Regions from separate parts of the Enterobacter sp. CFEC122 genome, predicted to be linked through region 4. Evidence: predicted binding sites of a transcription regulator. Region 4 holds the regulator's gene; each other region holds the start of a gene.
What was found. Region 4 encodes LexA, which represses DNA repair genes until DNA is damaged. Its sites were predicted from a motif close to TNCTGTATGTACATACAGNA; they were not measured.
Positions count from the first base shown of each region.

Region 1: the regulator LexA is predicted to act here: its motif matches at 1,615-1,634, upstream of sbmC (DNA gyrase inhibitor SbmC).
Region 2: the regulator LexA is predicted to act here: its motif matches at 5,770-5,789, upstream of ACVCAM_RS10060 (metal-dependent hydrolase).
Region 3: the regulator LexA is predicted to act here: its motif matches at 2,516-2,535, upstream of dinB (DNA polymerase IV).

Region 1 is NZ_JBRIQR010000007.1:8,758-16,034, forward strand. It holds gene ACVCAM_RS06790 (FUSC family protein) at 1-1,033, opposite strand, end outside; gene sbmC (DNA gyrase inhibitor SbmC) at 1,126-1,599, opposite strand; gene dacD (serine-type D-Ala-D-Ala carboxypeptidase DacD) at 1,719-2,885, opposite strand; gene sbcB (exodeoxyribonuclease I) at 3,084-4,520, shown strand; gene plaP (putrescine/proton symporter PlaP) at 4,643-6,001, opposite strand; gene yoeI (membrane protein YoeI) at 5,991-6,053, opposite strand; gene ACVCAM_RS06820 (LysR substrate-binding domain-containing protein) at 6,273-7,202, opposite strand; gene ACVCAM_RS06825 (SDR family oxidoreductase) at 7,243-7,277, opposite strand, start outside.
Region 2 is NZ_JBRIQR010000011.1:95,881-103,157, reverse strand. It holds gene ACVCAM_RS10085 (6-phospho-beta-glucosidase) at 1-47, shown strand, start outside; gene chbG (chitin disaccharide deacetylase) at 62-811, shown strand; gene katE (catalase HPII) at 905-3,154, opposite strand; gene cedA (cell division activator CedA) at 3,322-3,597, shown strand; gene tcyP (cystine/sulfocysteine:cation symporter) at 3,646-5,037, opposite strand; gene ACVCAM_RS10060 (metal-dependent hydrolase) at 5,165-5,755, opposite strand; gene hxpB (hexitol phosphatase HxpB) at 5,857-6,528, opposite strand; gene ACVCAM_RS10050 (YniB family protein) at 6,677-7,213, shown strand; gene ACVCAM_RS10045 (fructosamine kinase family protein) at 7,250-7,277, opposite strand, start outside.
Region 3 is NZ_JBRIQR010000036.1:27,209-34,485, forward strand. It holds gene ACVCAM_RS20555 (NADH:ubiquinone reductase (Na(+)-transporting) subunit D) at 1-403, shown strand, start outside; gene nqrE (NADH:ubiquinone reductase (Na(+)-transporting) subunit E) at 410-1,006, shown strand; gene nqrF (NADH:ubiquinone reductase (Na(+)-transporting) subunit F) at 1,017-2,240, shown strand; gene nqrM ((Na+)-NQR maturation NqrM) at 2,240-2,443, shown strand; gene dinB (DNA polymerase IV) at 2,553-3,611, shown strand; gene pepD (cytosol nonspecific dipeptidase) at 3,688-5,145, opposite strand; gene gpt (xanthine phosphoribosyltransferase) at 5,406-5,864, shown strand; gene frsA (esterase FrsA) at 5,971-7,215, shown strand; gene crl (sigma factor-binding protein Crl) at 7,273-7,277, shown strand, end outside.
Region 4 is NZ_JBRIQR010000020.1:21,286-28,562, reverse strand. It holds gene plsB (glycerol-3-phosphate 1-O-acyltransferase PlsB) at 1-1,501, opposite strand, end outside; gene ACVCAM_RS15180 (diacylglycerol kinase) at 1,656-2,024, shown strand; gene lexA (transcriptional repressor LexA) at 2,133-2,741, shown strand; gene dinF (MATE family efflux transporter DinF) at 2,805-4,142, shown strand; gene ACVCAM_RS15165 (CsbD family protein) at 4,263-4,472, shown strand; gene zur (zinc uptake transcriptional repressor Zur) at 4,542-5,054, opposite strand; gene ACVCAM_RS15155 (cupin domain-containing protein) at 5,170-5,658, shown strand; gene ACVCAM_RS15150 (conjugal transfer protein TraF) at 5,831-7,141, shown strand; gene dusA (tRNA dihydrouridine(20/20a) synthase DusA) at 7,224-7,277, shown strand, end outside.

The DNA of each region.
Region 1 (7,277 bases), on a different contig from region 4:
GATGCGATAGCAGCTCAAGTTGTCGCGCCAGTTCCATACTCAGCCAGACATAGCCATGAATGGGCGTTTCCGCCACGTTATCGCCCTGCCGCTCATTGATTAACTGCTTCAGCTCCGCAACGATCTCATTCAGCCGCTCGCTGTTTGCCAGTATCGGCTGCGGGTTACCTTCGTAGAGCGCATGAGCGATGGTCAACAGCGTTTGCTGCGTCATCTGCTGGGTCTCTTTGAGGGTCTGCGCGTTAAGCATCAACAGATGGCTCGGGCGAGAGGCCCAGTGCGCGTTGATTTGCAGTTCAAGCATGCACACCAGGTTGCGGCTTACCGTCTGGATGGCTTCGAAAATCGCTTTTTGAATATGGGTCTCTTTGCTGGCGGGCGCGATCAGGCCGCGCATTTTGACCACGTCGTTGAGGATGGTTTGCAGATGCTTTTCCAGCCGGGGGCGTTCAACCAGATTAGGGGAAAAACCGGCCTGATAGACGCGGTTAAACGCGGTGACATAGTTGGCCATCTGGATACGCCAGTGCAGAAAAGCCCGCTGCGGCCAGATGCCGGTAAACAGCATGGCGAGCAGTGAACCCAGAATGACATCCCCGCTTCGCCACAGCGCCGTGGTCATATCCCCGGCGGGTGCGCCGACCACCACCGCAAGCGTAATACCAATCAGCAGCGCCTGATAAGGACGCTTACCCAACGCCAGCCAGCCGCACAGGAACATGGCGGCACCGCACCATATCAGCATGACCGGAAACGAGATAAGTTCCAGCTTCAGGGCGATTAGCCCCAGGGCCGAACCTAACACGGTCCCGCCAATACGCTCGAAGGCGCGCGGGACAACGTTGCCCCAAAACGAGATGGGCCCCATCACCACCACCAGCGTGATCAGCGGCCACGTCCCTTCCGGAACATCCAGCAAGCGGACCAGGACAAACGTCAACACGAACGCCAGCGCGATGCGACACCCGTGCATCACGCGGTAGTGTTTATACAATCGAATTTCAAAAGGGGTTAATGATTTGTCGGGACGCACACCCGCTCTCCAGCTACACGGCAAATCACAATTGTACTGTGTTTTCAGCCGGGCGGAACGGTCCCGGCTGAAAAACCCTTTATTCAGCAGGCCTAAACCGGTTTGTGCTCAACCGCGATATACATTTCAATATCCCAGTAGCCGTCCGCGTTGCCGTCATTCAGGTAGCGCTCGAAGCAGGGTTTGAGCGCCATTTGATACTTATTGTCCTGCAGCAGGGAATTGAAGAACTGATACCACGGCGTGGCAAAGTCATAGTTTTCCACACGCGCCGTCGCCACGGCATAATCCCCTCCCGCGATTTCCGTCATCATGACGCCTTCGCTGTTTTCCGGGATCACAAAATCGTCCGGTACGGTAACGGCCGTATCGCAGCGCAGTTTTTCGGCCGGGACCTCATCGGGGTTATCGTAGTAGACCGCCACCCACTCCAGCGGCTCAATGTGACGCCCGTCGACCCACATGACCAGCTGTTCAAAGCCCTGTTTTACCGTGTGTTCCCACGGACCGACCAAATGAAAACCGGCAATCTTACGTTTCTGTTGCTGCGTAATGCTGTAGTCCATGCTGCCTCCACTTATCACTGTATATTTATACACTATAAAACTGGATTATCATTATCAGCAAACGAGGAGTGTTTATTATGTGAGCAGACTCGCAACCCTGCCAGTCTGCTCATCGGCGGTTAAAGCGTGTGATGCAGATAATCGCTCAGACGAGAGAACAGGCCGCCTTTATCAACGGCTTCCAGCGTGACCAGCGGCCAGTGGGCTACCACCTTGTCGCGATCGTAAAGCTGGATCTCCCCGACACGCTGATGCGCGGCAATCGGCGCTTCCAGCTCTTTTTTATCCAGCACGTATTTGGCTTTGATGTTGGGCACCTCCGCTTTCGGCAAGGCCAGCCAGAAGTCCTGGTCGGTGCCCAGTTTTACCTGCTCCTTGTCGCCGTACCAGATGCGCTCCGTTCCCACTTTTTTTCCGTTATGCAGGATCTGCACCGTATCGAAATTCTGCTGCCCCCAGTGCAGCAGTTTTCGGGCCTGGTCCTCACGCCCTTTCGGGCTGTCCGCTCCCATTACAACGGCAATCAAACGACGCTGACCGTCAACAGCAGACGCAATCAGGTTAAAGCCGGCCCCCGAGGTATGCCCCGTTTTCAGCCCGTCTACGTTCATGGTCTTATCCCACAGCAGGCCGTTACGGTTCTGCTGGGTGATCCCGTTCCAGGTCAGGCTCTTTTCGCTGTACATATGATAAAACTCGGGCTCACCGTGGATAATGGCCCGGGAGAGAACGGCCAGGTCATACGCCGAGCTATGCTGGCCCGGCGCGTCCAGCCCGTGGACGGTTTCGAAGTGGGTATCACGCAGGTTCAGCTTCTGCACATAGTCGTTCATCATCTTCACGAACTGCGGCTGCCCGCCCGCCACGTGATCGGCCAGCGCCACGCAGGCGTCGTTGCCGGAATCGACAATCAGGCCGCGGCTCAGATCGCGCACGGTGACGCGATCGCCCTCCTTCAGGAACATCAGCGACGAACCGTCAAACACCGGGTTCCCTTTTGCCCACGCATCGCGCCCTACGGTGACGATGTCATCCGGGGTAATGCGGTGGCTATCAATGGCCCGATCCACCACATAACCCGTCATCAGCTTGGTCAGGCTCGCCGGATTACGTTGTTGATGTTCGTTGCCCGCCGTTAAAATCTGACCAGTCGTGTAATCCATCAGCACCCAGGAGCCAGCCTGAATGGCCGGAGGCTGCGGCGAAAAATCCAGTGGTTCGGCCGCAAAAGCAGATGAGACACTCGAAGCGAGTAAAGAAACAGCAATAAACAGACGGCGTTTCAACGGTATATCCTCAGGTCATTAAAAATCGATGACCTTTTTACGGGAGTTCTGATGTCGTTACCTGGCTTAATTGCAAAAAAATGTGACAGAACGCAGATTTTTCTCTGAAGCTGGCGCGCAAATTTGCGACGCGGCGGTGCTTTTTATTCGGTCTGACCCGCACGATCGTTTACCATAGTGACGTCATTTTTTAACAGGATGGTATTACTGGTGTCTGACTCTGCCGCTCGCCCGACTTTTTTATTTCATGACTACGAAACCTTTGGCACGCATCCGGCGCTGGACCGACCGGCGCAGTTTGCCGCCATCCGTACCGACGACGAATTCAACATCATCGGCGAGCCTGAGGTCTTTTACTGCAAGCCCGCGGATGATTACCTGCCTCAGCCCGGCGCGGTGATGGTCACCGGGATCACCCCTCAGGAAGCGCGGGAAAAAGGCGTTAACGAGGCAGAATTCGCCCGCCGCATCCACGACCTGTTTACCGTTCCCAATACCTGCGTGGTCGGTTACAACAACATCCGCTTCGATGACGAAGTGACGCGCAACATCTTCTATCGCAACTTCTACGATCCCTATGCCTGGAGCTGGCAGAACCGCAATTCACGCTGGGATTTACTCGACATCATGCGCGCCTGCTACGCCCTGCGTCCTGAGGGCATTCACTGGCCGGAAAATGAGGAAGGGCTGACCAGCTTCCGGCTGGAACACCTGACGCGCGCCAACGGTATCGAGCACAGCAATGCCCACGACGCGATGGCGGACGTCTATGCCACCATTGCCATGGCGAAGCTGGTGAAAACCGCACAGCCCCGGCTGTTTGAATATCTGCTGAGCCACCGAAGCAAGCAGAAGCTCATGACCCTTATCGACGTACCGCAGATGAAGCCCCTGGTGCATATCTCCGGCATGTTTGGCGCCTGGCGCGGCAATACCAGCTGGGTTGCGCCGCTGGCGTGGCACCCGGATAACCGTAATGCGGTCATCATGGTGGACCTGGCGGGCGATATTTCACCGCTGCTCGAACTCGACAGCGATACCCTACGCGAACGGCTTTATACCCCGAAAAACGAGCTCGGCGATCTGCCGGCGGTGCCGGTCAAACTGGTGCATATCAATAAATGTCCGGTCCTGGCGCAGGCGAATACGCTGCGCCCGGAAGATGCTGACAGGCTGGGCATTAACCGCCAGCACTGCCTCGATAATCTCAAAGTGCTGCGTGAAAATCCGCAGGTGCGCGAGAAAGTCGTGGCCATTTTTGCCGAAGCCGAGCCGTTCGTGCCGTCTGAAAACGTGGACGCCCAACTCTATAACGGTTTCTTCAGCGATGCCGATCGCGCGGCCATGAATATCGTTCTGCAAACAGAGCCGCGCAACTTACCGGCGCTGGATATCACCTTCGCCGATAAGCGCATCGAAAAGCTGATGTTTAATTACCGCGCGCGTAATTACCCCGGCACGCTGGATGAAGCCGAGCAGGAACGCTGGCTGCAGCATCGTCGCAACGTGTTTACGCCAGAGTACCTGCACAGCTATGCACAGGAGCTGGAGATGCTTTACGGCCAGTATGAAGGGAATGCTGAGAAACAGGCGCTGCTGAAATCCCTGTTCCAGTACGCACAAGAGATAGTTTGATCGATGGGTATAAAAAAGCCGGAGGCGATGTCTCCGGCTTTTTTTTGCCCGGTGCCGCGGCGCTTACGCCGGCCTACGGGTTATGGAGGTCGGGTAAGGCATAGCCGCCACCCGACACAGTCTTACGCGACGTCTTCGTACTGCGGAACCGGGTTACGGAAGCTCTTCGTGACGCAGGCCAGGTAAACCAGACCGATACCCGCCCAAATCAGGCCAAGCACCATTGAGCTCTCTTCCAGGTTAACCCACAGCGCGCCCACGGTCAGGGCACCGCACATCGGCAGGAACAGATACTGGAAGTGATCTTTCAGCGTCTTGTTACGCTTTTCACGGATCCAGAACTGAGAGATAACCGACAGGTTAACAAAGGTGAACGCCACCAGCGCACCGAAGTTAATCAGCGCCGTTGCCATCACCAGGTCAAAGTTAATCGCCAGAAGCGCGATCGCACCGACCAGGATAATGTTCATCGCCGGGGTACGCCAGGTTGGATGCACGTAGCCGAAGAAGCTTTTCGGGAATACGCCATCGCGGCCCATTACGTACATCAGACGCGCAACGCCTGCATGCGCGGCCATACCGGACGCCAGCACGGTGATGGTGGAGAAGATCAGCGCGCCGACCTGGAACGCTTTACCCGCCACGTACAGCATAATTTCCGGCTGAGACGCATCCGGATCCTTGAAGCGAGAGATATCCGGGAAGTACAGCTGCAGGAAATAGGTCGAGAAAATAAAGATCAGACCGCCAATCAGCGCCGTCAGGAAGATGGCACGAGGAATTACGCGCTCTGCATCTTTGGTTTCTTCAGACAGGTTGCTGATCCCGTCAAAACCGGTAAAGGAGAAGCACAGAATGGTTGCCCCGGTAATCATCGGGATAACATGCGCATCACCAGACCAGAACGGCTTGCTGCTCGCCAGGGTGCCCGCGCCTTCGCCGTGGAATACGCCGTAAATCACCATGCCAAGAATAACCGCAATCAGGACAACCTGAAGCACAACGATAACGGAGTTAAAGTTGGCGACAGACTTGATGCTGCGCAGGTTAAAGGCCGTCATAAAGGCCACCAGCGCCACGACGAACATCCACGAGGGAATCGACGGCACCAGCGCTTCAAAATAGATTTTTGCCAGCAGAATGTTGATCATCGGCGCGAACAGATAGTCGAGCAGCGAAGACCAGCCCACCATAAAGCCAACCGTCGGGCTGATGGATTTCTGGGCATAGGTGTAGGCGGAACCCGCAGACGGATAGCGACGCACCAGTTTACCGTAGCTCAGCGCGGTAAAGAGGATCGCAATCAGCGCGAAGCCATATGCCGTTGGCACATGACCGTCTGTGAGGCCTGATACGATACCGAATGTATCAAACAGCGTCATCGGTTGCATATAGGCCAGGCCCATCATAACAACCGGAATCAACGTAAGCGTTTTACGTAATTCCACGCGAGAGGTGTTTGGAGTTGCGTTATGCGACATAGTTATTCTCCTTTACGGTGATAACCGCCACGTAAGCGAAAAATTGCCCCATTTCTTTCTTCCTCAGCGACAACAACTGTCGGATTTTAGTAAATATCTATCCGGTACGAAGCCCGGCCTCTTGGTTTTTAGTTTCGTTTCGTACATGCAAAAAAAAATAACCGACGCCTTTTATATCGTCGATTATTCATTTGGTTGCAGCGGCGGCATTTTGCCCCACATCGGATACAAAAGGCAATACTTTGCAACGCACCGGGTCATTTTCTTTTTGCTAACTGGCTGATTTCTCGACGCTGCCCTGAGCATATACAGCAGCGATAGCACTATTTGCTAAAATTTCGTCCCGCCACCAGGCACTCGCCAGCCCGGCGGTCTGTTCATTCCAGCCCACCCACACCGATTCATGGCTGTTTTGAGCAAGTACCTGTTTTTCAACAAGCGCACCGCTGTCAATAAAGCGCTGCGCCAGATAGCGGGGTAAATAGCCGCAGCCCAGACCGCTAATTTGCAGCTCAAGCTTGGTTTTAAAGTCGAAAACGGTAATCGCTTCCTGCTCATCAAGCAGCTGCGAGGAGACCGCACATTCCGGGCGAGAGCTGTCACCCACTACAATCGCGCGGTAGCCTTTAATCACGCGGCGGTTAAGCGGCTCGGGCTCCTGAGCCAGCGGATGATGAGGCGCCACGGCAAATACCTGCTCCAGCACGCCAAGGCGGGCAAAACCAAATTCACTGAGTTGGGGAGGCTCATGCAATGCACCGACAAAAATGTCCGCCCTGCCCTGGGTTAAGGCATCCCAGGAACCGCCCAGCACGCCGTTGATGAAAATAAGCCGGGTGACGCTGTGATGTTGGTAAAACATTTCAATCAGCGGCGTCAGGAGAGAGAACGGAAAGGTGTCATCCACCCCAATCACCAGCTCGTTTTCCCATCCCTGATGCAGTTTGACGGCCTGTTTTTCGAGTTCACGAACGGTATGGAGGACTTCGCGGCCTTTTTCCAGCAGCATCTGTCCGGTGCGGGTAAAGCGTGCGCGGTGCCCGGAGCGATCGAGGATCTGGATATTGAGGTCGCTTTCCAGTTTTTGGACGGTATAGCTCAGGGCCGAAGGGGTTTTGTAGAGCTTTGCCGACGCAGCGGCAAAGCTCCCCTCTTTTTCCAGTGCATCCAGAATAATAAGAACATCCAGCAGCGGTTTCATGTCGCCCCCTTCTGGTGTGCGATCGTCTCCGCTGCGGAACTTATTCCATGGGCATCACCAGCGGATCGGGATACT
Region 2 (7,277 bases), on a different contig from region 4:
TGCCGAACTTTGCCGCCACGATCGAGAAGCTGAAGTTCCAACAGTAATAAGAGGACGCACAATGGAAAACCTGCTGATCGTTAATGCTGATGATTTTGGCCTCTCGAAAGGCCAGAACTACGGCATTATTGAAGCCTGTCGCCGGGGGGTTGTGACCTCTACAACGGCGCTGGTTAACGCTGAGGCGGTTGAACACGCGGCGCAGCTGAGCCGCGAGGTGCCAGAGCTGGGCGTCGGCATGCATTTTGTGCTGACGCTCGGGATGCCGCTTTCGCCAATGCCGGGCCTGACGCGCGACGGCCAGCTGGGTAAATGGATTTGGGAACGGGCGGAGCAGGGTGCTCTGCCGCTTGAAGAGATTGCCCGCGAGCTGGACTGTCAGTTCAACCGCTTCGTTGATGTGTTTGGTCAGGCGCCGACGCACATCGACAGCCATCACCACGTGCATATGATCCCGGCGATTTTCCCGCTTGTCGCCGGGTTTGCACAGCGCAAAGGCGTGGCGATGCGCGTGGATCGCAATGTGCACGGATTGCCGGACTGCGCTGTTACGTCCACTGAGGGGTTCAGCAGCGCGTTTTACGGAGAAGAGATCAGCGAAGCGCTGTTCCTGAAGGTGCTGGATGATTCCGCTGCCCGCGGTGAAACGTCGGTAGAAGTGATGGCGCATCCTGCCTTTGTCGATAACACCGTGCGTAAAAGTGCCTACTGTTGGCCGCGGCTGGCGGAGCTGGACGTGCTGACGTCGGCCTCGCTGAAATACGCGATTGCCGAGCGCGGATATCGGTTGGGGACATTCAGGGAGCTGTAAGAGTTGCCGGGTGGCGGCTTCGCCTTACCCGGCCTACGAACGACCTGCTAACTCTTGTAGGCCCGGTAAGGCGAAGCCGCCACCGGGCTTTTTTTACGCCGGAATCTGATCGACCTTGCTGCTTCGCGACCAGACGCGGTGCGCGGCGAGCAAATCAAACAGCTTCGTCATGAAGGCATCGTCAACGTTATCGCCCTCGACAATGCCGTCCTCACCCTGATCGGCCACCTTCAGCTGCGCTTTAAACTGTCGCGCATCGCCGGACAGCGCGATCGGTTTCAGGTGCTTATAGGCTTCCAGCAGATAATAGACGGCGTCGCCGTTGGTCAGCAGACTGGCAAGATCTCCGCCCGGCACAATCACCGCATCGACGGTGAGCGATGGCGCACCGGCAAAGGTCGCCGCGACCGGCAGCACAGAACCATCGTCGGCCGTCAGTTCACCCATGCGGGAATAGAGCAGTTTGGCATGCACGCCCTGGGTTTTTAGCGCCTGCATGATCCCCAGCACGTCGCTGGCGCGGGTTTTGTCGTTCAGCAGAATGGCAACCACGCGGCCTTTAATCGAGCCGCCCGGCACCGCATACAGGCTAAGCGACGGATCTTTCTTCACGCCGTTAACCTCTTTCGGCGGAGCGAGGTTACGCTGCTCGTCGGTCAGCGTAATGCCCAGGTTGTCCGCGACGCTCTGGGCAAGCTGAACATCAATATGCGCCAGCTGATCGACCACGCGCTCGCGGATGTAGGTGCGCACCACTTTACTCAGCTCAAAGCTGAAGCCGCCGATGATGTGCTGTTGCTCAATCGGCGTCTGGCTGTTCCAGAACAGGCGAGGGTGGGCGTAATACTCGCCGAACGAGGGGCTGCGCTCGCGAATTTTATTGCCATCGATACGCTCCTGATAGGATTCGAATCCACCGCGTTTCGGTCCGGGAGGCGTTTCACGCGGCCAGTTATCGTTGATGGAGTTCGGCTCATAGTTCGCCGGGTTGGTATCAATATCCTGACGGTGCATCCCGTCGCGCTGGAAGTTGTGGTACGGGCAGGTTGGGCGGTTAATCGGAATTTCGTGGAAGTTCGGCCCGCCCAGACGGCTAATCTGCGTATCGGTATAGGAGAACAGGCGTCCCTGCAGGAGCGGATCGTTGGTGAAGTCCAGCCCCGGCACGATATGCCCCGGGTGGAACGCGGCCTGCTCGTTTTCGGCAAAGAAGTTATCCGGGTTGCGGTTGAGCACCATTTTACCCACCAGCTGCACCGGTACCAGCTCTTCCGGGATCAGCTTCGTCGGGTCCAGAAGGTCGAAATCGAACTTAAATTCGTCCTCTTCCGGGATGAGCTGCAGGCCCAGCTCGTATTCCGGGAAGTCGCCCGCTTCAATGGATTCCCAGAGCTCGCGGCGATGGAAGTCCGGATCGCGCCCGGTCAGCTTCTGCGCCTCGTCCCACACGAGCGAGGCTTTACCCGCCACCGGCTTCCAGTGGAAACGGACAAACGTGGCTTTCCCCTCGGCGTTGATCATCCGGAAGGTATGGATGCCAAACCCCTCCATGGTGCGGTAGCTGCGGGGGATCCCGCGGTCTGACATCGCCCACATCACGTTGTGTAAGGTTTCAGGCTGCAGGGAGACATAGTCCCAGAAGGTGTCGTGCGCACTTTGTCCCTGCGGTATGGCCCAGTGGGGCTCCGGTTTTACCGCATGGACAAAGTCAGGAAATTTATGCGCGTCCTGAATGAAAAACACCGGCGTGTTATTGCCGACCAGATCGAAAATACCCTCTTCGGTATAAAACTTTGTGGCAAAGCCGCGGATATCACGCACCGTATCCGCCGAGCCCGCACCGCCCTGTACGGTGGAGAAACGCACAAACACCGGCGTTATCTTGTCCGGGTCGGAGAGGAAATCCGCTTTGGTGATCGCCTTCAGGCTCTTGTAGGGCTGAAAGTAGCCGTGCGCAGCGGAACCGCGTGCGTGGACGATGCGTTCCGGTATCCGCTCGTGGTCAAAATGGGTGATTTTTTCCCGCAGAATGAAGTCTTCCAGCAGGGTTGGCCCGCGCGAGCCTGCGCGAAGTGAGTTCTGATCGTCAGCAATGCGCACGCCCTGATTGGTGGTGAGCGCAAAACCTTCGCCGCCTTTACGGTGTGGCTCAAGCGATTTCAGCTTATCGTTTCCCGTATCCGGGGATTTCATGCTTCCCGGTGCGGTAGGCTGTTCGCCTGGTGCGGAAGGGCCCGGGGAGGGGCGGTGAGAGCCGTCAGAAGGGGCGAGAGAGTCCATGCCCGGTTGAGATTCTTCAGTGCCATGAATCGGTGATTGATGTGTTTTATCTTTGTTCGACATTGCACGCTTCTCCTTTATCCATTGCTAAAAACCCTATTAAGGATAGAACAATGTCGTGAAATGGCTCGCGAACTAAGAGTTTTCACATGCCATCATTAACGAAAGGAGCCATCTCACCCACTCGGAGCGCGACGGAAGGCAGCAGGATCGGCTATCATAGAATTTTCCTGCTTCAAGAATTTGCTTTAGTGAATCCGTTGCTTATGAAACCTCTTCGTCAACAAAACCGCCAGGTTATTAGCTATGTGCCCCGCGTTGAGCCCGCGCCGCCAGACCATGCCCTGAAAGTGGAGGGTTTTCGCGATGTGTGGCAGTTACGGGGGAAATACGTGGCCTTTGTGCTGATCGGCGAACATTTCCGTCGCTCTCCCACCTTTACGGTGCCGGAGTCCGCACAGCGGTGGGCGATGCAGATCCGCCAGGATGAAGAGGTTGAAGAATAACAGCCATAAAAAAACCGCCTGTTGGCGGTTTTTTTATATCTACAGCGATTAACGATGCGCCAGTTCGGCGTCGTCTTCACTTTCCAGAATCGCTTTGTCGGTCTGCTTCAGCCACTGGCTGGTCAGCGTACCGGCGGTCATGGAGCCGCTGACGTTCAGCGCGGTACGGCCCATGTCGATCAACGGCTCAACGGAGATCAGCAGGGCAACCAGCGTCACGGGCAGGCCCAGCGCAGGCAGCACAATCAGCGCGGCGAAGGTAGCACCGCCGCCAACGCCCGCAACGCCTGCGGAGCTTACGGTGACAATCCCGACCAGCGTGGCGATCCAGACCGGATCCAGCGGGTTAATGCCGACTGTAGGAGCAACCATTACCGCCAGCATCGCCGGGTACAGACCCGCACAGCCGTTCTGACCAATGGTGGCACCAAAGGAGGCAGAGAAGCTGGCGATGGATTCAGGCACGCCCAGACGACGAGTCTGAGCTTCAACGTTCAGCGGAATAGACGCGGCGCTGGAACGGCTGGTGAAGGCAAAGGTCAGTACCGGCCAGACCTTACGGAAGTATTTCAGCGGGCTGACGCCGTTCACGCCCAGCAGGATGCCGTGTACCACGAACATAATGCCAAGGCCCAGGTAAGAGGCGACAACGAAGCTGCCCAGCTTAATGATGTCCTGCAGGTTAGAGCCGGCAACCACTTTGGTCATCAGCGCCAGCACGCCGTAAGGGGTGAGCTGCATGACCAGACGAACCAGCTTCATCACCCAGCTTTGCAGGGTATCAATCGCGGTCAGCACGCGTTCGCCTTTTGGCGCATCGTCTTTCAGCAGCTTCAGCGCCGCCACGCCCAGGAACGCGGCGAAAATAACCACGCTGATGATGGAGGTTGGGCTCGCACCGGTCAGGTCAGCAAACGGGTTCTTCGGAATGAAGGAGAGCACCATCTGCGGCACGGTCAGGTCAGCCACTTTACCGACGTAGTTGGTCTGAATCGCGGTCAGACGCGCCGTTTCAGCGGTACCCTGAACCAGACCTTCTGCGGTCAGGCCAAACAGGTTAGTGACCAGCACACCCACCAGCGCGGCAATCAGCGTGGTGAACAGTAGCGTACCAATGGTCAGGAAACTGATTTTTCCCAACTGGGTCGCGTTATGCAGGCGGGCAACGGCGCTCAGAATAGAGGCGAACACCAGCGGCATAACGATCATCTGCAGCAGCTGAACATAGCCGTTACCGACAATGTTGAACCACTGAATGGAATCTTTCAGTACTGGATTATCGGAGCCATAAATAGCCTGTAATGCCAGACCAAATACGACACCCATGGCCAGACCAACCAGCACCTTTTTCGCCAGGCTCCACTGTTTATGGCGCGCCTGCGCGAGAAGCAATAGCAATACAACGAACACAACGACGTTCGCGATGAGTGGAAAATTCATCCCCGTTCTCCTGATTTATTATCGGGTCGGTTTTTACCGATCCTGTTGGCGGAAGGTTAGCAGAAGTGTGATGTCGCGCTTATATCCAAATGGAATGGGTTATGACAAATGGGATAGTTTTGTTGGTTTACTGTTCAATCTGGTGATGAATAAAGCGATTGAACTGAAATTGCAGCGAATTAATCATCTGGGAAGACCAGCGGACTGCACTGTTTTCGGGCAACGTTTGCGGCATCCAGACGGCGTAAGCAAACAGCGCCATGCACAAGACGCGCTCAAGCTGGTTCCCTTTCTGCGGTGCGAGGATGGGAAAACGGAAGCGCCAGCGGCAGGGCCACAGCAGCGGTACGCCCGCAGGCGTCAGCATATCGGCCAGAATATGGCTCAGATAGCCCAGCACCATCCCCTGGATGGCATCACCGGGGACGATCCAGCTTTCGGGCACTTTTAAATAGAAAAGCGTCAGCAGGCCAAACACGGCCAGCAGGCTGTGCGTAAACCCCCGGTGGCCGAACGCGCGAGCGATGGGTTTCGACACCCACTTCAGGCGCTGTCCGAGGAAGGACTTGGGATGGTCAATGTCGGGCAGCAGACAGGTCAATACGGCGGAAGGGACGATATGCCACCAGTCCCCCTGTGCCAGCACGGGGGTGAGTTCAGCGTTTTTGGCAAATACTGCGCACGCGATAGAAAAAAGCAGGTGGCCTTCCGCCGTCATGATAAAACCCATAAAACTGTCAATTCATACAGTATAGGGTTTTTATACAGTAGGCGGAAGAGGTGACGGTGTAACTGTTTGTCACAAACTGCAGGAGGGTCTTAACCGCCCCGCAGGTGATGCGCCGTGAGTTCTGCCAGTGAAATCAGCTTCACATCGGCAAGGGCAAACCGGGGATCGTGGCGGCCTTCTTCCGCAGGCACCACAATGGAGCGCATCCGCGCGGCTTTAGACGCTATCATGCCGTTAACGGAATCTTCCAGCGCAACGCAGTTGAGGGGATCCACGCCGAGCTTAGCGGCACAGTCCAGATAGACCTGCGGGTGCGGCTTGCTGTAAGGCAATTTCTCAGCGGACGCCAGCGCGTCGAAACTGTCGCGCAGTTCAAACATGATGAGCACTTTTTCCAGCATATGCAGCGGTGACGCCGAGGCCAGGCCGACCTTGAGTCCCTGGGCTTTACACAGCGCGACGGCCTCACGTACGCCGGGCAGCAACGGCTTGCTCTCTTCTACCAGCGAAATGGCGCGGCTGATAATGCGCGCGGTCACTTCATCACGACCCGGTCCAGCCCACGGCTGTTGGGCATACCACAGGTCAACCACCATATCGATGCGCAGGCCCAGCGTATCGGGAAGGTCATTACGGCGGCTGATGTCCACGCCCAGGCTGGCCATGACCTCCAGTTCGGCGCGATCCCACAACGGTTCGGAATCGATCAGTAATCCATCCATGTCAAAAATTGCGGCAAGAATTTGGCGCGGTGTCGACATCACAACGTCTCCTTATCCAGGGTGTTCGACAGACGATAAGTGCTAAGCACACTCTGCAATTTAGCATATTGCTTTTAAAGAGCGGGCGAAATTGATGACCAGCAGGTAGACTTAGGCACAAATAACGCGTCTTTATGAAGAGGAACTGATGACGTATCAACAAGCTGGACGCATTGCGGTCTTAAAACGTATTGCTGGCTGGGTGATTTTTATTCCTGCCGTCATTTCTACGCTGATTTCTGTACTCAAATTTATGTACGATCACAGCGAAAAACAGCCGGGTATCAATGCGGTTATGCTTGATTTTGCGCATGTGATGATTGAGATGATGCGTTTTAATACGCCATTCTTGAATGTCTTCTGGTTTAACTCACCGACCCCGGATTTTCAGCATCAGCTGAATATCGGCTTTTGGGTGATCTACGCCCTGATCTTTGTTGCGCTGGCGCTGCAGGCCTCTGGCGCGCGAATGAGCCGTCAGACGCGCTTCTTACGCGAGGGCGTCGAGGACCAGCTCATTCTGGAGCAGGCCAAAGGCCCGGAAGGCATGAGCCGGGAGCAGATTGAATCCCGCATTGTTGTGCCGCGCCACACCATTTTCCTGCAAATCTTCCCGCTCTATATCCTTCCCGTGACTATCATTGTGGCAGGATACTTCTTCTTCTCACTGCTCGGTTTTCTGTAACCGATACGGGTGGCGGCAAAGCCACCCGTTCGCGTCTCAGGCGGCAAGCATGCGCTCAAGCGCC
Region 3 (7,277 bases), on a different contig from region 4:
GGCGATCATCGCCTCGCTGGTGATCGTGGTCGATCAGCTGCTGCGCGCCTTCGCCTATGAAACCTCCAAACAGCTCTCGGTATTTGTCGGGCTGATCATCACCAACTGTATTGTGATGGGGCGTGCGGAAGCCTACGCCATGAAAATGCCGCCGCTGGCGAGTTTTATGGACGGTATCGGTAACGGCCTCGGCTACGGTGTGATCCTGCTGACCGTTGGCTTCCTGCGTGAGCTCATTGGCAGCGGTAAGCTGTTTGGCATCACGGTGCTGGACACGGTGCAAAACGGTGGATGGTATCTGCCAAACGGCCTGTTCCTGCTGGCTCCCAGCGCATTTTTCATTATCGGTTTGTTGATCTGGCTGATTCGTACCTTGAGACCAGAACAGCAGGAAAAGGAGTAACCGACGATGGCTCATTACCTGAGTTTGTTTGTGCGCGCGGTGTTTGTTGAAAACATGGCGCTCGCGTTTTTCCTCGGCATGTGTACGTTCCTTGCGGTGTCCAAAAAAGTGTCGACGGCATTTGGGCTGGGTATCGCGGTCACCGTGGTGCTTGGCTTATCTGTACCGATTAACAATCTGGTCTACAACTTTGTGCTGCGGGACGGCGCGCTGGTGGAAGGGGTTGACCTCAGCTTCCTGAACTTCATCACCTTTATTGGCGTGATTGCCGCGCTGGTGCAAATCCTGGAGATGATCCTCGATAAGTACTTCCCGTCGCTGTACAACGCGCTGGGGATCTTCCTGCCGCTGATCGCGGTGAACTGCGCCATCTTCGGCGGCGTCTCGTTTATGGTTCAGCGTGATTACAACTTCAGTGAATCCGTGGTGTACGGTTTCGGCTCCGGCATCGGCTGGATGCTGGCGATTGTCACCATGGCGGGGATCCGCGAAAAAATGAAATATGCCAACGTGCCTGCAGGCCTGCGTGGCTTAGGGATCACCTTTATCACCACCGGGCTGATGGCGCTGGGCTTCATGTCCTTCTCCGGTGTGCAGCTATAAGGGCTAACAGATGGAAATTATTCTTGGCGTGGTGATGTTCACGCTGATTGTACTGGTGCTGTCAGGGCTCATTCTGGCGGCGCGCGCGAAGCTGGTGAATTCCGGCGACGTAGTGATTGATATTAACGACGATCCGCAGAATCAGATCCGCACCCCTGCGGGAGATAAGCTGCTCAACACGCTGTCCGGTAACGGTATTTTTGTCTCCTCGGCCTGCGGCGGCGGCGGCTCCTGCGGGCAGTGCCGCGTGACGGTAAAAGAGGGTGGCGGCGATATTCTGCCCACCGAGCTGTCGCATATCACAAAGCGTGAGGCAAAAGAGGGCTGCCGTCTGGCCTGTCAGGTCGCAGTGCGTCAGAACATGAAGATTGAACTGCCGGAAGAGATTTTCGGCGTCAAAAAATGGGAATGTGAAGTTATCTCTAATGATAACAAAGCTACCTTTATCAAAGAGCTGAAGCTGCGGGTGCCGGAAGGGGAAGATGTCCCGTTCCGCGCCGGAGGATACATTCAGATTGAGTGCCCTGAGCATACCGTGGCGTATGCGGACTTTGACGTTCCGCAGGCGTACCGCGCCGACTGGGACAAATTCAATCTCTTCCGCTTTGTATCTGAGGTGAAAGAGCCGACGCTGCGCGCCTACTCGATGGCCAACTACCCGGAAGAGAAGGGTATTATTATGCTCAACGTGCGTATCGCCACGCCGCCACCGAATGTGCCGGATGCGCCGCCGGGCGTGATGTCATCATACATCTGGTCCCTGAAGCCGGGCGATAAGGTGACCATCTCCGGCCCGTTCGGTGAGTTCTTCGCGAAAGATACCGACGCGGAAATGGTCTTTATCGGCGGCGGTGCCGGCATGGCCCCGATGCGCTCGCACATCTTTGACCAGCTCAAGCGGCTCGGCAGCAAGCGTAAAATCAGCTTCTGGTACGGGGCGCGTTCGCTGCGTGAGATGTTCTACGATGATGAGTTTGAACAGCTGGCGCGTGAAAACCCGAACTTTACCTTCCACGTGGCGCTCTCCGATCCGCAGCCGGAAGATAACTGGACGGGCTATACGGGGTTCATCCACAACGTGCTGTATGAAAACTACCTTAAACAGCACCCGGCTCCCGAGGACTGCGAGTTCTATATGTGTGGTCCGCCGATGATGAACGCCGCCGTGATTAAGATGCTGAAAGATCTCGGCGTCGAAGATGAGAACATCATGCTCGATGACTTTGGAGGCTGATGATGCTGACGTTTCTGGCAACCTTTGTGGTTTTTGTACTTGTCATCTTTGGCATGTCTTTAGGCTGGATCGTTAAGCGGAAAAGCATTCAGGGCAGCTGCGGCGGTATTTCCTCCATTGGCATGGAGAAGGTCTGCGACTGCCCGGAACCGTGCGACGCCCGCAAAAAACGCATGGCGCGCGAGCAGCAGCGCATTATTTAAGTTTTTGTAGGCCGGGGTAAGGCAACGCCGCCACCCGGCATTCTTACATCTGCTTCTCAATCCTCATTTGTTTACTGTATACTTATCCAGTAATGAGTGAGGGCTTACTATGCGCAAAATAATCCATGTTGATATGGACTGCTTTTTTGCCGCAGTGGAGATGCGAGACAACCCGGCGCTGCGGGATATTCCCATCGCCATTGGCGGCAGCCGCGTTCAGCGTGGCGTTATCAGCACCGCCAACTACCCTGCGCGCAAATTTGGCGTGCGTAGCGCCATGCCGACGGCGATGGCCTTAAAGCTTTGCCCTCATCTCACGCTTCTGCCCGGGCGGTTCGACGCCTATAAAGAGGCTTCCCTTCATATTCGGGAAATCTTCTCCCGCTATACCTCTTTGATAGAACCGCTGTCGCTGGACGAAGCCTATCTCGATGTGACCGACAGCGTGCATTGCCACGGCTCCGCCACGCTGATGGCGCAGGAGATCCGCCAGACGATTTTCAACGAGCTGAACCTGACGGCATCTGCGGGGGTCGCGCCCGTTAAATTCCTTGCCAAAATCGCTTCGGATTTAAATAAGCCCAACGGCCAGTACGTCATTACGCCGGAAGAGGTGCCTGCATTTTTAAAAACGCTGCCGCTTGGCAAAATCCCCGGCGTCGGGAAAGTCTCCGCCGCAAAGCTGGAAAGCATGGGATTACGCACCTGCGAAGACGTGCAGCGAAGCGACCTCGCCATGCTGCTCAAGCGCTTCGGGAAGTTTGGCCGCGTGCTGTGGGAGCGCAGCCAGGGGATTGACGATCGCGATGTGAACAGCGAACGGCTGCGGAAATCCGTCGGCGTCGAGCGAACCCTCATTGAAGATATTCATGACTGGTCCGAATGCGAAACCATTATCACGGAACAGCTTTATCCTGAGCTGGAACGACGCTTAAGCAAGGTAAAACCGGACCTGCTGATTGCCCGTCAGGGCATCAAGCTCAAATTCAACGATTTCCAGCAGACCACGCAGGAACACGTCTGGCCGCGTCTGAACAAAGACGATCTTATCGCGACGGCAAAAAAGGCATGGGAAGAGCGACGAGGAGGGCGAGGGGTGAGGCTGGTGGGATTGCACGTCACGCTGCTGGATCCGCAGTTAGAGCGACAGCTGGTATTGGGATTGTAAAAAAGCCCGGTGCGCTACGCTTACCGGGCCTGGGTTTTTCACCCTATCCCTGTGGAACAGGGCTGGGGTGAGGGTATTACTTAACTGGGATCGCCTTCAGCAGTTCAGTCAGCAGCGTCCAGTAATGACCAACGCTTTCGATATGAACCTGCTCATCCGGCGAGTGCGGACCGGTAATGGTTGGCCCGATGGACACCATATCCATATCCGGATACGGTTTCTTGAACAGGCCACATTCCAGACCGGCGTGGATCACCTGAATGTTCGGCGTGCTGTTGAACAGACGCTGATAGGTTTCACGCACCAGCGCCATCACCGGAGAGCTTGCATCCGGCTGCCAGCCCGGGTAGCTGCCTTTTGCAGACGTTTTCGCGCCCGCCAGCGTGCCCAGAGATTCCAGCATGCTCACCACATACTCTTTACCGCTGTCGATAAGGGAGCGGATCAGGCAGATGATCTCCGCGCTGTCGTCGCTCATGGTCACCACGCCCACGTTCAGTGAGGTTTCCACTACGCCTTTCGCCACGTCAGAGTTGCGGATGACGCCGTTTGGCGTCGCGTTCAGCAGCTGAACGAAGGTGTCACGAGACTGCACGGTCAGCGCGGCTTTATCCGTGGAGACGGATTCCAGCACCACGGTCAGGTTCTTCTCTTTCGCCGACAGTTCGTTTTTCAGGATATCCAGGTACACGGTGGAGAGTTTTTTCAGCTCGTCGGCTTTTGCCGCTGGCACTGCCACGGTGGCGAAGGCTTCGCGCGGGATCGCGTTGCGCAGGGTACCGCCGTTGAAGTCTACCAGACGCAGATCCAGCTCGGCCGCATGGCCTGCCAGGAAGCGTGCCAGCAATTTATTGGCGTTGCCGAGACCCAGATGAATATCACCGCCGGAGTGGCCGCCTTTCAGCCCTTTCAGCGTCAGCTTGAAGGTCTGGAAACCGGCAGGAATCGCTTCGCGTGACAGCGGCAGGGTAGAGATGAAATCAATCCCGCCCGCGCAGCCCATGTAGATCTCGCCTTCTTCTTCGGAGTCGGTGTTGATCAGGATATCCGCCTGCAGCCAGTTCGCCTGCAGACCGAACGCCCCGTCCATGCCCGCTTCTTCGGTCATGGTCAGCAGCACTTCCAGTGGACCGTGCTCAACGCTGTCGTCAGCCAGCACGGCCAGCGCAGAGGCCATACCGATGCCGTTATCCGCACCCAGGGTGGTGCCGCGCGCTTTCACCCAGTCGCCGTCGATGTACGGCTGAATCGGGTCTTTGGTGAAGTCGTGAACGGTGTCGTTGTTCTTCTGTGGCACCATGTCCAGGTGCGCCTGCAGCACAACCGGTTTACGGTTTTCCATGCCTGCGGTGGCGGGTTTGCGGATCAGAATGTTGCCAACCTGGTCACGTTCCGCATGCAGATCTTTTTCCTTCGCCCAGCCCATAATATGTTCGGCAAGCTGTTCTTCATGGTAGGAAGGGTGTGGAATGGAGCAGATTTTGGCAAAAATATCCCACAGCGGCTGCGGAGATAGTTGAGACAGTTCAGACACGATAAGTCTCCTTGTCGAGGCGCTGCAAACAGGGTTGCAGGTCACAGGGTTAGCAGGTTAATAGTTACCACAAGTCAGGCTTGCGAGATGAAACTGAGAATACCACTTTCTCTGCTGGCTGGTAGCATAAAGCATGTAAAAACTCAGGCAGAGGGCGCTAAACACTGGTTTTTAGTGCGTCAGATCTCTATAATCTCGCGCAACCTATTTCCCCCTCGAACACTTTTTAAGCCGTATAAAAACAGGCTGGGACACTTCACATGAGCGAAAAATACGTCGTCACCTGGGACATGTTGCAGATTCACGCACGCAAACTGGCTGCGCGTCTGATGCCTTCCGAACAGTGGAAAGGCATTATTGCCGTCAGCCGTGGCGGTCTGGTACCGGGGGCGCTGCTGGCACGTGAGCTGGGTATTCGTCATGTCGATACCGTTTGCATCTCCAGCTATGACCATGACAACCAGCGCGAGCTGAAAGTGCTGAAACGCGCGGAAGGCGACGGTGAAGGCTTCATCGTTATTGATGACCTGGTGGATACCGGCGGTACCGCGGTGGCTATCCGGGAAATGTATCCGAAAGCACATTTCGTCACTATCTTCGCGAAGCCTGCTGGCCGCCCGCTGGTTGACGATTACGTGATTGATATTCCGCAGGATACCTGGATTGAACAACCATGGGATATGGGCGTGGTCTTCGTACCGCCAATCTCGGGTCGTTAATCACGTTCCGCAATTAATTTAACGCCCTGTGATGCCGGGCGTTGTTTTTTTTAGTCTGACGCGCGTTACAATAGTCTCTATACGACGTATTCATGGAGGCAATGCAATGACGCAGGCGAATCTCACCGAGACTCTCTTCAAACCCCGTTTCAAACACCCTGAAACGTCGACGCTGGTGCGTCGCTTCAATCCGGGTACTCAGCCTGCCGTCCAGTCTGCATTAGACGGTAAAAACGTGCCTCACTGGTATCGCATGATTAACCGCCTGATGTGGATCTGGCGCGGTATCGATCCCCGTGAAATCCTTGATGTGCAGGCACGTATCGTGATGAGTGAAGCCGAGCGTACCGACAGCGAGCTCTATGATACGGTAGTGGGCTACCGTGGCGGAAACTGGATCTACGAGTGGTCTAAACAGGCGATGCTCTGGCAGCAAAAAGCCAGCCAGGAAGAGGATGCCACGCGCAGCGGCAAACACTGGCTGCATGCGGCCAACCTCTATGCGATTGCCGCCTACCCGCATTTAAAAGGCGATGAGCTGGCCGAACAGGCGCAGGCGCTGGCGAATCGCGCCTACGAAGAGGCGGCTCAACGCCTGCCGGGCCAGATGCGCGAGCTTGAGTTCGCTGTTCCGGGCGGGGCGCCCGTTACCGGGTTCCTGCATATGCCCGAAGGTGAAGGCCCGTTCCCGACCGTGCTGATGTGCGGCGGGCTGGACTCTCTGCAAATTGACTATTACAGCCTGTATGAGCGCTACTTCGCACCAAAAGGGATCGCGATGCTGACGCTGGATATGCCCTCAATTGGCTTCTCCTCCAAATGGAAACTGACTCAGGATTCCAGCCTGCTGCACCAGCATGCGCTAAAAGCGCTGGAAAACATTCCGTGGGTTGACCACACCCGCGTGGCGGCATTTGGCTTCCGCTTTGGCGCAAACGTCGCGGTGCGTCTGGCTTACCTTGAATCCTCCCGCCTGAAAGCAGTCGCCTGCCTTGGACCGGTCGTTCACGCCCTGCTCAGCGATCCCGCACGCCAGGGGAGCGTGCCCGAAATGTACCTTGATGTGCTGGCCAGCCGTCTTGGCATGCATGATGCATCAGACGAAGCGCTGCGCGTTGAGCTCAATCGCTACTCTTTAAAAACGCAAGGGTTGCTGGGACGTCGCTGCCCGACGCCGATGCTGTCGGGGTTCTGGAAAAACGATCCGTTCAGTCCGGAAGAAGAGTCGCGCTTAATCACGTCGTCATCTGCGGATGGCAAACTGCTTGAGGTGCCGTTCAGCCCGGTCTATCAGAATTTCGATAAAGCTCTGAAGGAGATTACGCGCTGGATCGCTCAGAGATTGTGTTAATAGATTGCTAAATTTCGCTGGTTTGGTAAAACAGTGGCTTCACAAAAGGAGATCGCAATGAC
Region 4 (7,277 bases):
GCCAGGCCGGACGCACCGCTTCGATAGGATCGATGGACTCGCGCCACTCCGGCACGTGATGGTTCAGGTAGGTCATCAGCGGCATCGGCTCGCCGAAGTTCACGTAGCCCTGACCGAGATTGCGCAGCTTGCTCAAGCCGCGCAGCATCTGCGGCAGGCTCTCTTTCTCTTTGGTCGCGCCACGCAGCTCTTTCGCGTACGTGCCCACTTCCATCACGTGCTCGTAGCCGATGTAGATAGGCACCAGCGTGATCGGACGCGTACCGCCGCGCAGCATGGCCTGGATGGTCATCGACAGCGTGCCGGTCTTCGGATCGAGCAGACGACCGGTACGGGAACGACCGCCCTCCACGAAGTACTCCACGGAATAGCCGCGGCTGAACAGCTCGCCCAGATACTCGCGGAACACGGTGGAGTAGAGCTTGTTGCCCTTGAAGGTACGACGAATAAAGAACGCGCCCAGGCGGCGGAAAATCGGGCCCGCGGGCCAGAAGTTCAGGTTGATACCGGCTGCGATGTGCGGTGGCACCAGCCCCTGGTGATAGAGCACGTAGGAAAGGAGCAGGTAGTCCATGTGGCTGCGGTGGCAGGGGACATAGACAATCTCATGGCCATCGTGCGCCAGCTGACGCACGCGCTCGGCGTTATGGACGTTGATACCCTGATACAGGCGGTTCCAGGTAAAGCCGAGAATACGATCGGACAGGCGAATCATCTCGTAAGAGAAGTTCGCTGCGATCTCTTCCATCAGCGCAATGGCGTTCTGCTGAGCTTTCTCATGCGAAATTTTCTTGCTGCGCGCTTCATCTTCAACGGCGCGGGCAATCGCTTTTGAAGCCAATAGCTTGTTGAACAGGTCCTGACGCGCCGGGAGGCGTGGCCCTACGGCCGCCAGGCGCTGACGGGCGAAGTGCATACGCGCCACGCGCGCCAGTTTTTGCGCGATGATCTTGTCGGTGCCGTGCTCGTCCGCCATGCGACGCAGCGAAACTGACGGGGAGAAACGCACGAAGCTGTCGCGTCCCAGCCAGGAGACCGCGAAGAACTTCTGGATGCCGTTAAGCATGCGCAGCGGCGGATTCTCTTCGCCTTTTTCACGACCCGGACGACGACCAAACATCACCGATACCGGCACCATCTGCACATCCAGATCGGGGTTGCTGCGGTGCAGGTCGAGATAGTCATGGAACAGCTTGATGGACTCTTCTTTCGGCGTGTAATAGGTAAACACGCGCGGCCCGCCGTGGATGAAGACGTAGCGCGGCAGCAGCGTACCGTCAACTTCCAGCGGTTCAAGCGGGTCAGGTAAGTCATGCGCCAGACACTGGGCGCGAAGCGTCAGTAAGTCTGCCTTCGAGTTATAAGGCAAAACGTACATAATAGGGCGCGACGTATCGAGCCCCAGTTCCAGCGCGGGTTCTGCTGGGATAGACTTGCTTTTTACCAGGATGCTTAATGGTAAATTAAGTAATTTGTAGTAAATTCGTGGCCAGCCGGACATAAACGATGTAAAGCCTCTGGTTAATAATGCAATTGCGGCGCAAGGATAACAGAAAGCGCGCAAAATTTCTGTTGTTACCCGTCATACTTCAGGCTGTAGCGAAACGCGCTCCGCCTCATGTTAATGACGCTCTTTTTTAAAAAAGGTTCTTTTAATGGCCAATAATACCACTGGGTTAACGCGTATCATCAAAGCCGCCGGCTATTCATGGAAAGGTTTCCGTGCCGCATGGGTCAACGAAGCCGCTTTTCGCCAGGAGGGTGTCGCCGCAATCATCGCGGTGATCGTTGCCTGTTTCCTTGATGTTGATGCGATTACCCGCGTACTGCTTATCGGTTCCGTACTTCTGGTGATGATAGTGGAAATTCTTAATAGCGCTATTGAGGCCGTTGTTGATCGCATTGGTTCCGATTTCCATGAGCTTTCTGGCCGTGCAAAAGACATGGGCTCTGCTGCCGTGTTGCTGGCGATTATCACTGCCGTTATCACCTGGGTCACCCTGCTTTGGTCACATTTCCGATGAGCCTCGAGGAATAATTAAGTCCCTGGTTTTTTGTGCAGTTTTTGGTTCCAAAATCGCCTTTGACTGTATATACTCACAGCATAACTGTATATACACCCAGGGGGCGGAATGAAAGCGTTAACGACCAGGCAGCAAGAGGTGTTTGATCTCATTCGGGATCATATCGGCCAGACGGGTATGCCACCCACGCGTGCGGAAATCGCGCAGCGTCTGGGCTTCCGTTCTCCGAATGCTGCCGAGGAACACCTGAAAGCGCTGGCGCGTAAGGGTGTGATTGAGATTGTGTCAGGCGCGTCGCGTGGTATCCGCCTGCTGGTGGAAGAAGAGACGGGCATTCCGCTGATAGGCCGCGTTGCTGCAGGTGAGCCGCTGCTGGCACAACAGCATATTGAAGGTCACTACCAGGTCGATCCCGGCATGTTCAAACCGAGCGCTGATTTCCTGCTGCGCGTCAGCGGCATGTCGATGAAAGACATCGGCATTCTTGATGGCGATCTGCTTGCGGTGCATAAAACCCAGGACGTGCGAAACGGCCAGGTGGTGGTCGCACGCATTGATGACGAAGTGACCGTTAAGCGTCTGAAAAAGCAGGGTAACACTGTTCAGTTGCTGCCCGAAAACAGCGAGTTCACCCCGATTGTGGTCGACCTCCGCGAACAGAGCTTCTCTATTGAAGGTCTGGCGGTAGGCGTGATTCGCAACGGTGAATGGCTGTAATCTCTTCCTGACAGGCTACGCTTCTGCTGTAGCCTGCTTCATCCTCCTTTCCCGGTATTTTGCATGTCACTACTGACGGCATCAGATAAGGCATTGTGGCGTCTTGCCCTGCCGATGATTTTCTCCAATATTACCGTGCCCTTGCTGGGGCTGGTTGATACTGCCGTTATAGGCCATCTTGATTCACCGGTTTATCTTGGCGGCGTGGCGATTGGCGCGACGGCAACCAGCTTCCTGTTTATGCTGCTGCTCTTTTTGCGCATGAGTACCACCGGTCTTACCGCACAGGCTTATGGCGCGAAAGATCCGCTGCGTCTGGCGCGCGCACTGGTGCAGCCGCTAATCCTCGCGCTTGGCGCGGGTGCGTTAATCGTTGTATTGCGGGCCCCCCTGATCGATCTTGCGCTTCATATCGTCGGTGGCAGCGAAGCGGTACTGGCGCAGGCGCGACGGTTCCTGGAAATCCGCTGGCTCAGCGCACCCGCCTCGCTGGCAAACCTGGTTCTGCTGGGGTGGCTACTGGGCGTGCAGTACGCCCGCGCGCCCGTGATTTTGCTGGTGGTGGGTAATCTGCTCAACATTGTTCTGGACGTCTGGCTGGTCATGGGTCTGCATATGAACGTGCAGGGCGCGGCGCTGGCGACGGCGATTGCCGAATACGGAACCTTTATCATTGGCTTGTGGATGGTCCGGCGTGTGCTGGCCATGCGCGGGATCTCCCTGGCGCTGCTCAAAACCGCATGGCGCGGCAATATCCGTAAGCTGCTGGCGCTCAACCGTGACATCATGCTGCGCTCGCTTCTTCTTCAGCTCTGCTTCGGCGCGCTGACGGTTTTCGGGGCTCGACTGGGGCCGGAAATCGTTGCGGTGAATGCGGTATTGATGACGCTTCTGACCTTTACCGCCTATGCGCTGGACGGATTTGCCTACGCGGTTGAAGCGCATTCCGGGCAGGCGTACGGCGCGCGCGAAAGCGGGCAGCTTCGGGAGGTGTGGCGGGCTGCCTGCCGTCAGTCGGGGCTGGTGGCGCTGGCCTTTGGTCTGGTTTACGCCTGCTTCGGTGAGCAGATCGTTGCATTGCTTACCTCTCTCCCTGCGCTGCGCGAGCTGGCGAGCCACTATCTCATCTGGCAAGTCGTCTTACCGGTGGTTGGCGTCTGGTGTTATCTGCTGGACGGCATGTTTATTGGGGCGACGCGCGGAGCCGAAATGCGCAACAGTATGGCTGTCGCGGCGGCCGGATTTGGCCTGACGCTCCTGACGCTCCCCTGGCTGGGGAATCATGGTTTATGGCTGGCCCTGGCCGTCTTCCTCTCGCTGCGCGGGTTATCGCTGGCGTTTATCTGGCACCGGCACTGGCAAAACAATACCTGGTTTCCCTCGCGCTCCGATATATCGTGACGGTTAAAGATTCCGAATATGAAATTAACCACGGAATCCTTAACTACAATAATTATCACGTCCAGCAGAAAAGAACGTAACGGACGTTACGACCCGACGCTTAACGAAGAGGACACGATGATGAATAAAGACGAAATCGGCGGCAACTGGAAGCAGTTCAAAGGTAAAGCGAAAGAACAGTGGGGTAAGCTGACGGATGACGACATGACCGTCATCGAAGGTAAACGCGATCAGCTTGTCGGTAAAATCCAGGAGCGTTACGGCTACGCAAAAGACCAGGCGGAAAAAGAAGTGGGCGACTGGGAAAAACGCAACGACTACCGCTGGTAACCGGGCTACACCCGAAAGTACAAGGAAGTACACCCTGAGGGCGGCCATGAGCCGCCTTTTCATTTGCCGCTAACGCGGCTTTTTCTTCACCAGGATAGAGTGGTCGTGCTGACACGCGTCCTGATGGCGACAGGCTTCCACCTCCACGCACGCGGAACAGAGCCCGTGCGCTTCAATCACGTTATGACGCAGGGCAAAGCCCATTTTCGCTGCCAGCGTATGCATAATATCTTCCACGCCTTCCGCAGCCTCTTCTTTCACCACGCCGCAGCGGTCACAGATAAACATCGCCGATGTGTGGGTGGGCTGATCGAACAGATGGCATAGCACATAGCTGTTGGTAGATTCCACCTTGTGCACGAACCCTTGTTCAAGCAGGAAATCCAGCGCGCGATAGACCGTCGGCGGCTTTGCCTGCGGCTCGCTTTCGCGGAGCAGATCCAGAAGATCGTAGGCGCTGATGGCACCCTGCTGCAGGCTCATCAGACGTAATACTTCAAGGCGCTGCGGAGTCAGGCGCACATTGCGTTGCGCACACAGCTTTTCGGCCTGCGCTAACAGCTCTTTTGTGGACTTATCCATGTAGCACCCCGGATGTTATAGGACGGAAAACCTTCACTTTATCATGTTCTGCTAAAAACACCGAGATCCGCCAGTCTGTGCTATACCTGACCCATCGAAAACCGGGAGAACCAGAATGAAAAGACCTGACTGCATTCGACACTGGCGCGACGTGGAAGGCGCGGATGACTCGACCTACCCCGACAGCGATGAGCTGTTTTCCATTGGTGCACCGCTGGCTCGCAAGCTTGGGCTCGGGCGTATTGGCATCCATCATGAGCGCCTGCCGCCTGGGCGCAGAACGTCCTATCCGCATGCGGAGAGCGACGAAGAAGAGTTTGTTTACGTGCTCGAAGGCTACCCTGAAGCCTGGATTAACGGCCACTTGTGGAAACTGGAGCCTGGCGACAGCGTAGGTTTTCCCGCCGGAACCGGCATCTGTCATACCTTTATCAACAACACGGACGATGAGGTTCGGCTCCTGGTCGTTGGCGAGGCCAACAAGAAGCACAACCGCATCTACTACCCGCTCAACCCCGTGTATGCCGCCACGCGGGAAGATCGCTGGGTAGATCATCCCCCGCAGTTTTTTGGGCCGCATGATGGAAAACCTGGGAAAAAATAATTTCCTCTTCTATAAATATTGAGGGCCGTCACAAAATATAACAGGCCGTAAGGGAGTTTTACTTAGGGAAAGAAATAGCGGGTCTTTTACTACTTATTCACAGCAATAGTTCGTTCCTGTTTGGGTGATAACAGACAGGGGTTATTTCATAACAGACTATAACGGGCATACTGTGAAAAAAAATTTTAAATTTTCGGTGGTTAGCATTGCTGTCTCCTTGTTTATGGCAAATCAGGCGGGAGCAGCCAATACCTGGACAGAATCACGCAGCGACGCAATGGGTGGCACCGGCGTGGCTTCGGGAAGCTATGGCAGTGGGGCGTTAATCAACCCCGCGCTGCTGGCAAAGGCAAAACCGGACGATGATGTGACGGTCATATTGCCTTCGGTTGGCGCGCAAATCACGGATGAAGACAATCTTCAGGACGAGATTGATAACATCAACGACAAAATTAATCACTACAAGGATGTGGTTGATAATCTCACGCCACGAGAAATTATCACCAATCCATTAGGTTCCATTAATCAATTCCAGGGCGCGGCCAAAGATCTGGCCGATGAGCTGGACTATCTCAAAGGCAAAACCGCACGCGCAACGGCAGGGGCAGGGCTTGCGGTGAGTATCCCTAACGATGTCCTTTCGGTAGCCTTCATGGCGAAAGGCTATGCCCATGGCCGGGTGAGCTCGTCTATCGATCAGCAAGATATTGATTACCTTCGCCGTATTCAACGAAGCAATGTCGTGGCTGCCGGTGTCGCGCTGGACGCTGCGCTGAATGGTACGGATCAGATCACCAAAAACCTCAACTCAACGGCATCCGGCCGGGCGGCGATAGTCTCCGATTACGGTGTTGCTGTTGCCCGTCAGTTCGATCTGGGTGGCGTCCCGGTTTCCGTGGGGGTTACGCCAAAACTGCAAAAAACCTGGGTCTATAACTACACCACGTCAATCTACGATTACGACAGTAACAAGTGGAACGACAGCCGCTACCGCACTGACGATACGGGCTTCAACGTGGATGCCGGTATTGCGGCCGATTTCGGCGAACACTGGACCGTGGGCGTGAGCGGACAAAACCTGATGTCGCGTGATATCGACACCAAAGACATCCGTATTCGCAACGGCCGTACGGGAGAAGTGGTGAGCTATAAAGACACCTATCAGATCCGTCCGCTGGTGACCGCCGGTGCTGCCTGGCACAACGACCTGGTGACGCTGACCGCCGATGGCGATCTGACCGAAACCAAAGGCTTCAAGAGCGAAGATACGTCGCAGTACGTGGGTGTCGGTGCCGAGGTGACGCCGCTGAGCTGGCTGGCGGTGCGTGCGGGTTATCGTGCCGACGTGAAGGGTAACGACAGCAATGTCTTTACCGGCGGTGTCGGTTTCGCGCCGTTTAGCACCGTGCATGTTGACCTGATGGGCCTGTACGGTGAAGACGAAACCTGGGGCGCAGGGGCTCAGCTGAGCATGACGTTCTAAAGTCCACCGGAGGCGCTGCGCCTCCGGCTTTTCTTTGTGCTATAGTAGCGCCCCTTTTCCACCAGATGCTTAAAACTTCGCCATGTCGTCAGAATTACAGACCGCTTTCCCTGCACACCGTTTTTCCATTGCGCCA